Regions from separate parts of the Pseudoalteromonas sp. S3260 genome, predicted to be linked through region 2. Evidence: predicted binding sites of a transcription regulator. Region 2 holds the regulator's gene; the other holds the start of a gene.
What was found. The regulator NrdR, encoded in region 2, represses ribonucleotide reductase genes. The targets are predictions, from matches to a motif close to AAACACNANATNTNGTGTTT.

Region 1 (4,437 bases), on a different contig from region 2:
ACGTTAGGCGAACGGCCTTGAACACTATCAAGTAAAGTTTGGTATTTTAAGTTACTTAAAAAGATATGTTTTTCGTGATCAGGAAGCGCTTGAAAGTCTAAACGGTCTTTACTTACGTCAACTTCTTCAGGACGCCAAAAGAAAGACAATTGTTTTTCAATCAGCTTTTCAAAAATAGGGTATTTTTGTTGATCGTAACGTGACACGTTAACGGTTTGACCAAAAAACATTGGCTCTTGCATTTGGTTATTATGATTTCTGCTAAAAGTAGTATAAGACATGTTTATCACTCAAAAAACTATCACTAAAACTATCAGGACAAAGCGGGCAAGGCGCCCGCTTTAAGTTTAACTATTAAATTTTACACGCGCCGCCTGCACAATCATCATCTTCCACTTCTGGAGCGTCTTCTTGTGCATCTGATGCGCCATCACGGGTGTTATGGTAGTACAGTGTTTTAACACCTAGCTTGTAGGCACCAAGTAAGTCTTTTAATAAGACTTTCATAGGTACTCTACCGCCTTCGTATTTATTTGGATCATAATTAGTATTTGCTGAAATCGTTTGGTCGATAAATTTCTGCATTATGCCTACTAATTGTAAGTAACCATCGTTAGATGGGATATCCCACAGTAACTCATAGCTATCTTTAAGGCGTTCGTACTCAGGGACAACTTGCTTTAAAATACCGTCTTTACTTGCTTTAACACTAATGTGGCCACGCGGTGGCTCAATGCCATTGGTTGCATTAGATATTTGCGATGATGTTTCTGAGGGCATTAATGCGCTCAGTGTTGAGTTACGCATACCGTGCTCTTTAATACTGGCACGTAACGCGTCCCAATCAAGGTGAAGTGGTTCATCACAAATTTTATCTAAATCACGTTTGTACGTATCGGTTGGCATAATACCTTGTGAGTACGTTGTTTCGTTAAATTTAGGACAGGCACCACGTTCTTTTGCCAGCTCATTAGACGCTTTCATTAGGTAGTACTGAATCGCTTCAAATGTTCTGTGCGTAAGCGCATTTGCGCTGCCATCTGAATAACGCTTACCGTTTTTAGCTAGGTAGTATGCGTAGTTAATAACGCCTATGCCTAGCGTACGACGTCCCATAGTTGCATTTTTAGCTGCAGGTACTGGGTAGTCTTGGAAATCAAGTAGGTTATCAAGTGCGCGTACCGCAAGCTCAGCTAACTCTTCTAGTTCATCTAAAGACTCAATGGCACCTAAGTTAAACGCAGATAATGTACAAAGTGCAATTTCACCTTCTTCATCATTCACGTTGCTAAGAGGCTTAGTTGGTAACGCAATTTCTAAACATAAGTTAGATTGACGGATCGGAGCCACTTTTGAGATAAACGGACTGTGTGTATTACAGTGGTCAACGTTTTGTAAGTAAATACGACCCGTGCTAGCACGTTCTTGAGCAAACATAGAGAACAGCTCAATTGCTTTAATTCGTTTTTTACGAATTGACTCGTCTTGCTCATATTTTACATATAGCGCGTCAAACTCGTCTTGATCTTCAAAAAATGCATCGTAAAGGCCAGGCACATCAGAGGGGCTGAATAACGTAATGTAATCATCTTTAATTAAACGTGAGTACATGAGTTTATTAAACTGTACGCCGTAATCTAAGTGACGTACGCGGTTATCATCAACACCACGGTTGTTTTTAAGTACTAATAAGTTTTCAACTTCTAAATGCCAAAGCGGGTAGAAAAGGGTTGCTGCGCCACCACGTACACCGCCTTGCGAACAGCTTTTAACCGCTGTTTGAAAGTGCTTATAAAACGGAATACAGCCAGTGTGATACGCTTCACCGTTACGAATAGGGCTACCTAATGCACGAATACGACCTGCATTAATACCAATACCAGCACGTTGAGAAACGTATTTAACAATTGCTGATGATGTAGCATTAATTGAGTCTAGGCTATCGCCACACTCAATAAGTACACATGAGCTAAACTGGCGTGTTGGTGTACGTACGCCCGACATAATTGGCGTAGGTAAAGAAATTTTAAATAATGAAACCGCATCATAAAAACGTTTGATGTAATCAATACGTGTATCACGAGGGTAATCAGAGAATAAGCTTGCAGCCACTAAGATATATAAAAACTGCGCGCTTTCATAAATCTCACCCGTTACACGGTTTTGAACTAGGTATTTACCTTCAAGCTGTTTTACTGCTGCGTAGCTAAAGTTAAGATCGCGAGAATGATCTAAGTACGCATCTAGCTCATCTAATTCTTGCTCTGTGTAATCAACGAGTAAATGTGCATCGTAACGTTTTTGTTCAACCATGTTAGTAACATGGTCAAAAAGACGCGGTGGCTCAAACTGGCCATAGGCTTTTTTACGTAAATGGAATACAGCTAAACGAGCAGCAAGGTACTGATAATCAGGCGATTCTTTAGAAATCTGATCCGCAGCAGCTTTAATAATCGTTTCGTGGATGTCTTTAGTACGAATACCGTCATAAAATTGAATATGCGATTTAAGTTCAACTTGTGAAACCGAAACGTTATTTAAACCTTCGGCGGCCCATTCAATAACGCGATGGATCTTATCAAGATCGAGTGGCTCTTTACGACCGTCACGTTTGCTTACAGATAACTGTTGGTTCATAGCTTTGCCTGTATTCCTTGGGAATTAAATATTTTTGACCAATGCGTGCACCTAAAAAAGCGCAGTGCCTATTCGTTTATTGTTATTTTCACCGGTTTGGTGAATTTAATTGAATAACATTTAGCCACAATATCTGGTGTTGTTCAAATTAGAGATCACAAGATAGTGTGGTCTGGTATCTTTTGCAAGGGACAGAAACCGCTCTCATTGTGGATAACGTTGGGATAACGTAATTGTGTTAGTAGACATTAACCTTTGATCATTCGGTTAAGTTGAAATTTGTAAAAATCAACTAAGGAAAGATTAAATTTACGCTTTTTTAAAATAAATTTTGTCTGCTTTTTTTATCATCAAGCTTTGCGTAAAAACTAACACAATCACAATATGTAGTGTTTATTAATTAACATGGCACTATATGTGGTTAAATGCATCTATAGGACTGTGCCAATTAAAATCCGCATTCCAAGCCAATGCCTCGTCAACACTCGGTACATATCCCCATAGTGCGGTTGCGGTGTGCATATTGGCTGCTTTACCTGCTTGAATGTCACGCTGCGCATCACCTATATATAAGCAACGTGAAGGATCTACACTCATTTGCTCAGCGCAATACAGTAAAGGAAGGGGTGAGGGCTTAGATTCAGCTAAGGTATCACCGCTTATCACAATACGTGCATTTTTTAACGCAGGAATCGCCTTGACTAAAGGATCAGTTAAAAATCCGGGCTTATTGGTCATAATTCCCCAAGGGATTGCTTTGTTATCAAGTGCGATTAGTAATTGCTCTATTCCTACAAAACATTGGGTATGGGTGGCAATGTTGGCAGCGTATTGCGTAACTAGCTCTTGTAAAAGTTGCTCTTGCGGTTGTTGCGCCCAGCTTTCTTTAAAACCAGCAGCCAATAAAGCGGCAGCACCATTTGAAGCTGCGGGTCGATATATATCACGACTCACTTCAGGATGCTGATGATTACGCAGCACAGTGTTGAGTGCGGCGCCTAAATCATCGGCGGTATCGAGTAAAGTGCCATCTAAGTCAAACAGCAATGCTTGATATTCCATTGGGGCAATGGGGATTTGAGAGCTTGCCATTACGCTAACTTCTCAAAATGCAGCATATAATTTACGCTCACATCATCATTCATTGTGTATTGCTTAGAAAGCGGGTTGTAACTTAAACCAGCACTGGCACGTACTTTTAAGCCAGCTTGCTCTGCCCATGCAATTAATTGTGCAGGTTTAATAAATTTTTTATGGTCGTGCGTACCTTCGGGAACCATTTTTAATAGTTTTTCTGCACCGACAATAGCGTATAAATAAGCTTTTGGGGTTTTATTAAGAGTAGAGAAAAAAACATCGGCCCCAGGTTTTGCTAATTTAGCCACCGCATGAATAATAGAAGCAGGGTCGGGGACGTGCTCTAACATTTCCATACAAGTGATCACATCAAAGCGCTCAGGGTGCTCATCTGCAAACTGCTCTGCAGGTACTTTTATATACTCAACGGGGACACTTGTTTCTAAGCTGTGTAACTTGGCGACAGTTAAAGGCTCTTGGCCCATATCAATGCCAGTTACTTTAGCGCCCATTCGCGCCATGCTGTGACTTAAAATGCCACCACCACATCCTACATCGAGGGTTTCTTTATCAAATAATCCTTTGGTTTTGTCTGCGATGAAATCTAATCGTAATGGATTAATTTCGTGAAGCGGCTTAAATTCGCCTTCTAAATCCCACCAACGTTCTGCGATGGCTTCAAACTTTGCTATTTCTGCGTTATCTACATTTTGATGTTCGGTC
Region 2 (4,437 bases):
CCCGTAGGCTGCTCAGCCCCTCTAACTAGGCGCTCTAAATAACGTGCTATTTGGTCGACCTCTAAATTAACTTGGGTGCCAACTTTAAAGTCAGCTATGGTCGTTTGCCCGCTGGTATGCGGCACAATCGTCAGTTTAAATTTATTACCTTCAACCGCATTAACCGTCAGGCTAATACCATCAATACAAACCGACCCTTTGTAAGGAATGTATTTCATTAAATTTTCATCGGTGGCTAACCAATATTCTGTTGCTCGCGCATTGGCATTAATCGCTGTGATAGTAGCAATACCATCTACATGGCCAGACACTAAATGACCACCGAGGCGCGAGACAGGTTGCATCGCCTTTTCTAGATTAACGGTTTGCCCTAATGCGTAATGTGCAAACCCCGTTAAGCTAATCGTTTCATTTGATAAGTCAGCACTAAAGCCATCAATATGCTTATCAACAACCGTCAGGCAGACACCATTGGTTGCAATACTGTCACCTAACTTAACATCACTCATATCAAGGTTTTTACTTTGGATACGAATAGCTAAATCACCTTGTTTTTTTTGTAATAACGCAATTTTACCTGTCGCTTCAACTATTCCAGTAAACATAGTGCTACTCTTTATATAAAATGATTAATGAGCTTTTTTGTGTGCTGTGATACGTAAATCATCACCGATTGGCACACACTCATTAAAAGTTAAATTAATGGTATTTTGCATACTCATTAACTCTGGGAAATTTAGTAAACTTTTAGCATCGCTGCCCATTAATTTAGGAGCAATGTAAAAAACAAACTCATCAATTAAATCAAGTTCTGTCATTTTACCGGCCAGTGTTGCTCCGGCCTCTAGCCACACATTATTAAACTGCAATTGGGCAAGCGTGTTTAACACGGCCAGTAAATCTACTTTATTATTATTTTCAGGTACTTCAATCTGTTTAACAAAATGAGGCCACTGATGCGATTTATCAACCTTGGTGGTAAATATTATCACCTCGCTTTGAATTGAAAATAAGGCAAGATCAGGGGTAAGTCTGTTTTGTGAGTCAATAACAACGCGAACCGGTTGGCGCAGTGGTAAATCAGTTGGTAAAGAATACGGTAACTCTTCTGGGCGCACATTTAATTTTGCATCATCCATTAATACCGTATCGGCACCGGTTAAAATTGCACAGCTTTGTGCTCGGTATAGTTGCACATCTTGGCGTGCTGCGGGGCCAGTTATCCATTTACTTTGCCCGTTTTTAAGCGCCGTTTTACCATCAATACTGGCGGCCATTTTGCAGGTCACAAAGGGTAACCCCTGCTCCATGCGCTTAAAAAACCCAAGGTTTAATGCGCGAGCTTGCGCTTCAAGTAATCCGTGAGCAACTTCTATACCAGCATCCGCTAAAATTTTCAGACCTTTGCCTGCAACTTGCGGGTTGCTGTCAACCATTGCGGCAATCACTTTTTTAACACCTGCTACTTTTAGCCCTTCAGCACATGGCGGTGTTCGACCATAATGACTGCAAGGCTCAAGTGTTACATAAGCGGTTGCGCCTTTGGCATTTTCACCAGCCATAGCCAGTGCGTTTACCTCTGCATGACCTTGACCCGCTAACTGATGAAACCCTTCACCTATTATTTTATTATTTTTTACGAGTACGCAGCCAACATTAGGATTAGGGGTTGTCGTAAAGCGCCCTTTTTTTGCCAGTTCAATAGCGCGAGCCATGTAGCGTTTATCATCCTCTGAAAACGAACTTTGCTTGGTCATTACTATTCCCCTAAGCGGGCTATTTCTTCACCAAATTCGCGTATATCTTCAAACGAGCGATATACAGAGGCAAATCTTACATAGGCCACTTTATCTAACTTTTTAAGCGCTTCCATAATGCACTCACCCACCAAATGGCTAGACACTTCGCGTTCGCCAGTGGCACGTAACTGCGACTTAATAATATTAACCACTTCATCAACTTGCTCAGTGCTTACGGGGCGTTTTTCGAGGGCGCGAGTTAAGCCATTTAGTAACTTATCTTCATTAAACGGTTCGCGGCTGCCATCTTGCTTGATGACCCGTGGCATCACTAATTCAGCCCCTTCAAAGGTGGTAAATCGTTCGTGGCATTCATTACATTCACGACGTCTACGTACTTGGTGTCCCCCACCTACAAGGCGAGAATCAATAACTTTAGTATCTTTGGCGGTGCAAAAAGGGCAATGCATAACTGTGTGTTTCCGTTTTAAAAACAAAAAATGGCCGCTATCATAGCGGCCATTATCATAACAAAAATGTGTGCAGTTGTGATCTAAATTACTATTTTACTCTTGGATTAAGCGTAAACAGGTAATTTTGCACAAATTGCTTTCACTTTTTCTTTTACTTGCGCTTGTACTGATTCATCTTCGATGTTGTCTAGTACATCACAGATCCAGCCCGCTAACTCTTTTGATTCAGCTTCTTTAAAGCCACGACGAGTGATTGCTGGTGAACCAATACGCAGACCAGAGGTAACAAATGGTGAACGTGGATCGTTCGGTACTGAGTTTTTGTTAACCGTGATATTCGCATTACCTAGGGCAGCATCTGCATCTTTACCTGTGATATCTTTGTCGATTAAATCAAGTAAGAATAAGTGGTTGTCAGTTTTACCCGATACTACTTTGTAGCCGCGCTCTTGTAATACCGCAACCATTGCTTGTGCATTTTTAACAACTTGTGCTTGGTATGTTTTAAACTCAGGTTGAAGTGCTTCTTTAAATGCGACCGCTTTAGCAGCAATAACATGACATAAAGGACCACCTTGGCCACCTGGGAAAACAGCGCTGTTTAGCTTTTTGTAAATTTCTTCATCGCCACACGCAGAGATGATTAAACCACCGCGAGGACCCGCTAATGTTTTGTGTGTTGTGGTTGTTACAATGTGAGCAAATGGCACTGGGCTTGGGTAAACACCCGCAGCAATTAAACCTGCAACGTGCGCCATATCAACAAATAAGTAAGCACCTACTTTGTCTGCAATTTCACGGAACTTAGCCCAATCAACAATACCTGAGTATGCAGAAAAACCAGCAATGATCATTTTTGGTTTGTGCTCAAGTGCTAACGCTTCAACTTGTGCGTAATCAATTTCGCCAGTTTCTTCGTTAAGGCCATACTGAATTGCGTTGTATGTTTTACCAGAGAAGTTAACGTGTGAGCCGTGCGTTAAATGACCACCGTGCGCTAGGCTCATGCCTAATACAGTATCAAGTGGGCTTAAAAGAGCTTGGAAAACAGCAGCATTCGCTTGTGAACCGGCATGAGGCTGTACGTTTGCGTAATCTGTACCAAATAATTCATTTGCGCGGTCAATAGCAAGTTGCTCAACCACGTCTACGTGCTCACAGCCACCGTAGTAACGTTTGCCCGGGTAACCTTCAGCGTATTTGTTAGTCAGCTGAGAACCCTGCGCTTCAAGTACGCGTGGGCTACAGTAGTTTTCAGATGCAATTAACTCAATATGCTCTTCCTGACGTGATGTTTCTTTGCTCATCGCGTCAAATAACTCTGGATCAAAGTCCGAAATATTCATGCTACGTTCTAACATTGGGGTCTCCTGGGCAACGTGTATGGGTATTTTTTAGAGGCTTTATTGTACGCTTAAAACGACGTTTTGCCTACGCTCTTAAGTTGAGGATATTTAAACAGGGATTGAAACTATTTCACAGCATTTTGATGATGATATTTTTTTATAAACTAATAACAATTTTAAATGAATTTTATTTACTACATTTATATAGCTTATGCGTTATGTCTAAAGCGATGCATAAACAAACAAAAAAAGCGGCCTAAGCCGCTTTTATTATCTGCCTTTTTTAGGCAAGCTTTTTAAGCAATTCTGTACGCAAAACATCATAATCGTTGTGCATATCAGTGGCTAAACACGGTTTTGCTAATGCATCAGCTAACGGCTTTGGCATATCTAATTCAACATTAAGGATATCCTCAACGCTGTCTTTAAATTTGGCCGGATGCGCAGTCGCTAAAAAAATCCCCACAGCATCTGCCGCCTTATTTTCTACAAGACCTTGGTAAGCAATTGCGGTGTGAGGCTCTGCAATATAGCCAAGCTGTTGAATTTTTTTCATCACTGTTTGTGTTTGCTGTTCATCAACACTCACCGAATAAAAGTTATCATAACTAAACCAGTTATTATCTAACATTGATTGCACACGTGGCCAGTTATTAGGTTTACTCACATCCATTGCATTTGAAAGCGATTCAATTGTCGCATTAGGCGTCCAATTTTTATCAAGCATAAAGCGCGGTACTGTGTCGTTTTGGTTTGTAGTCGCGCTTAGTTTACCTACAGGCATACCAATAACCGCGCCAATCATAGCCGCACACACATTACCAAAGTTACCACTCGGTACTGAAATATGCGCTGTAGCACGCTTTTCTTTTGGCAGCT

Region 1: the regulator NrdR is predicted to act here: its motif matches at 2,760-2,779, upstream of nrdA (class 1a ribonucleoside-diphosphate reductase subunit alpha).

The regions. Positions count from the first base shown of each region.
Region 1 covers NZ_PNCV01000036.1:33,721-38,157, forward strand. The annotation lists gene nrdB (class Ia ribonucleoside-diphosphate reductase subunit beta) at 1-281, opposite strand, end outside; gene nrdA (class 1a ribonucleoside-diphosphate reductase subunit alpha) at 355-2,637, opposite strand; gene CWC14_RS06980 (HAD family hydrolase) at 3,049-3,729, opposite strand; gene ubiG (bifunctional 2-polyprenyl-6-hydroxyphenol methylase/3-demethylubiquinol 3-O-methyltransferase UbiG) at 3,729-4,437, opposite strand, start outside.
Region 2 covers NZ_PNCV01000124.1:12,166-16,602, forward strand. The annotation lists gene CWC14_RS16135 (riboflavin synthase) at 1-605, opposite strand, end outside; gene ribD (bifunctional diaminohydroxyphosphoribosylaminopyrimidine deaminase/5-amino-6-(5-phosphoribosylamino)uracil reductase RibD) at 630-1,757, opposite strand; gene nrdR (transcriptional regulator NrdR) at 1,760-2,209, opposite strand; gene glyA (serine hydroxymethyltransferase) at 2,317-3,573, opposite strand; gene thrC (threonine synthase) at 3,842-4,437, opposite strand, start outside.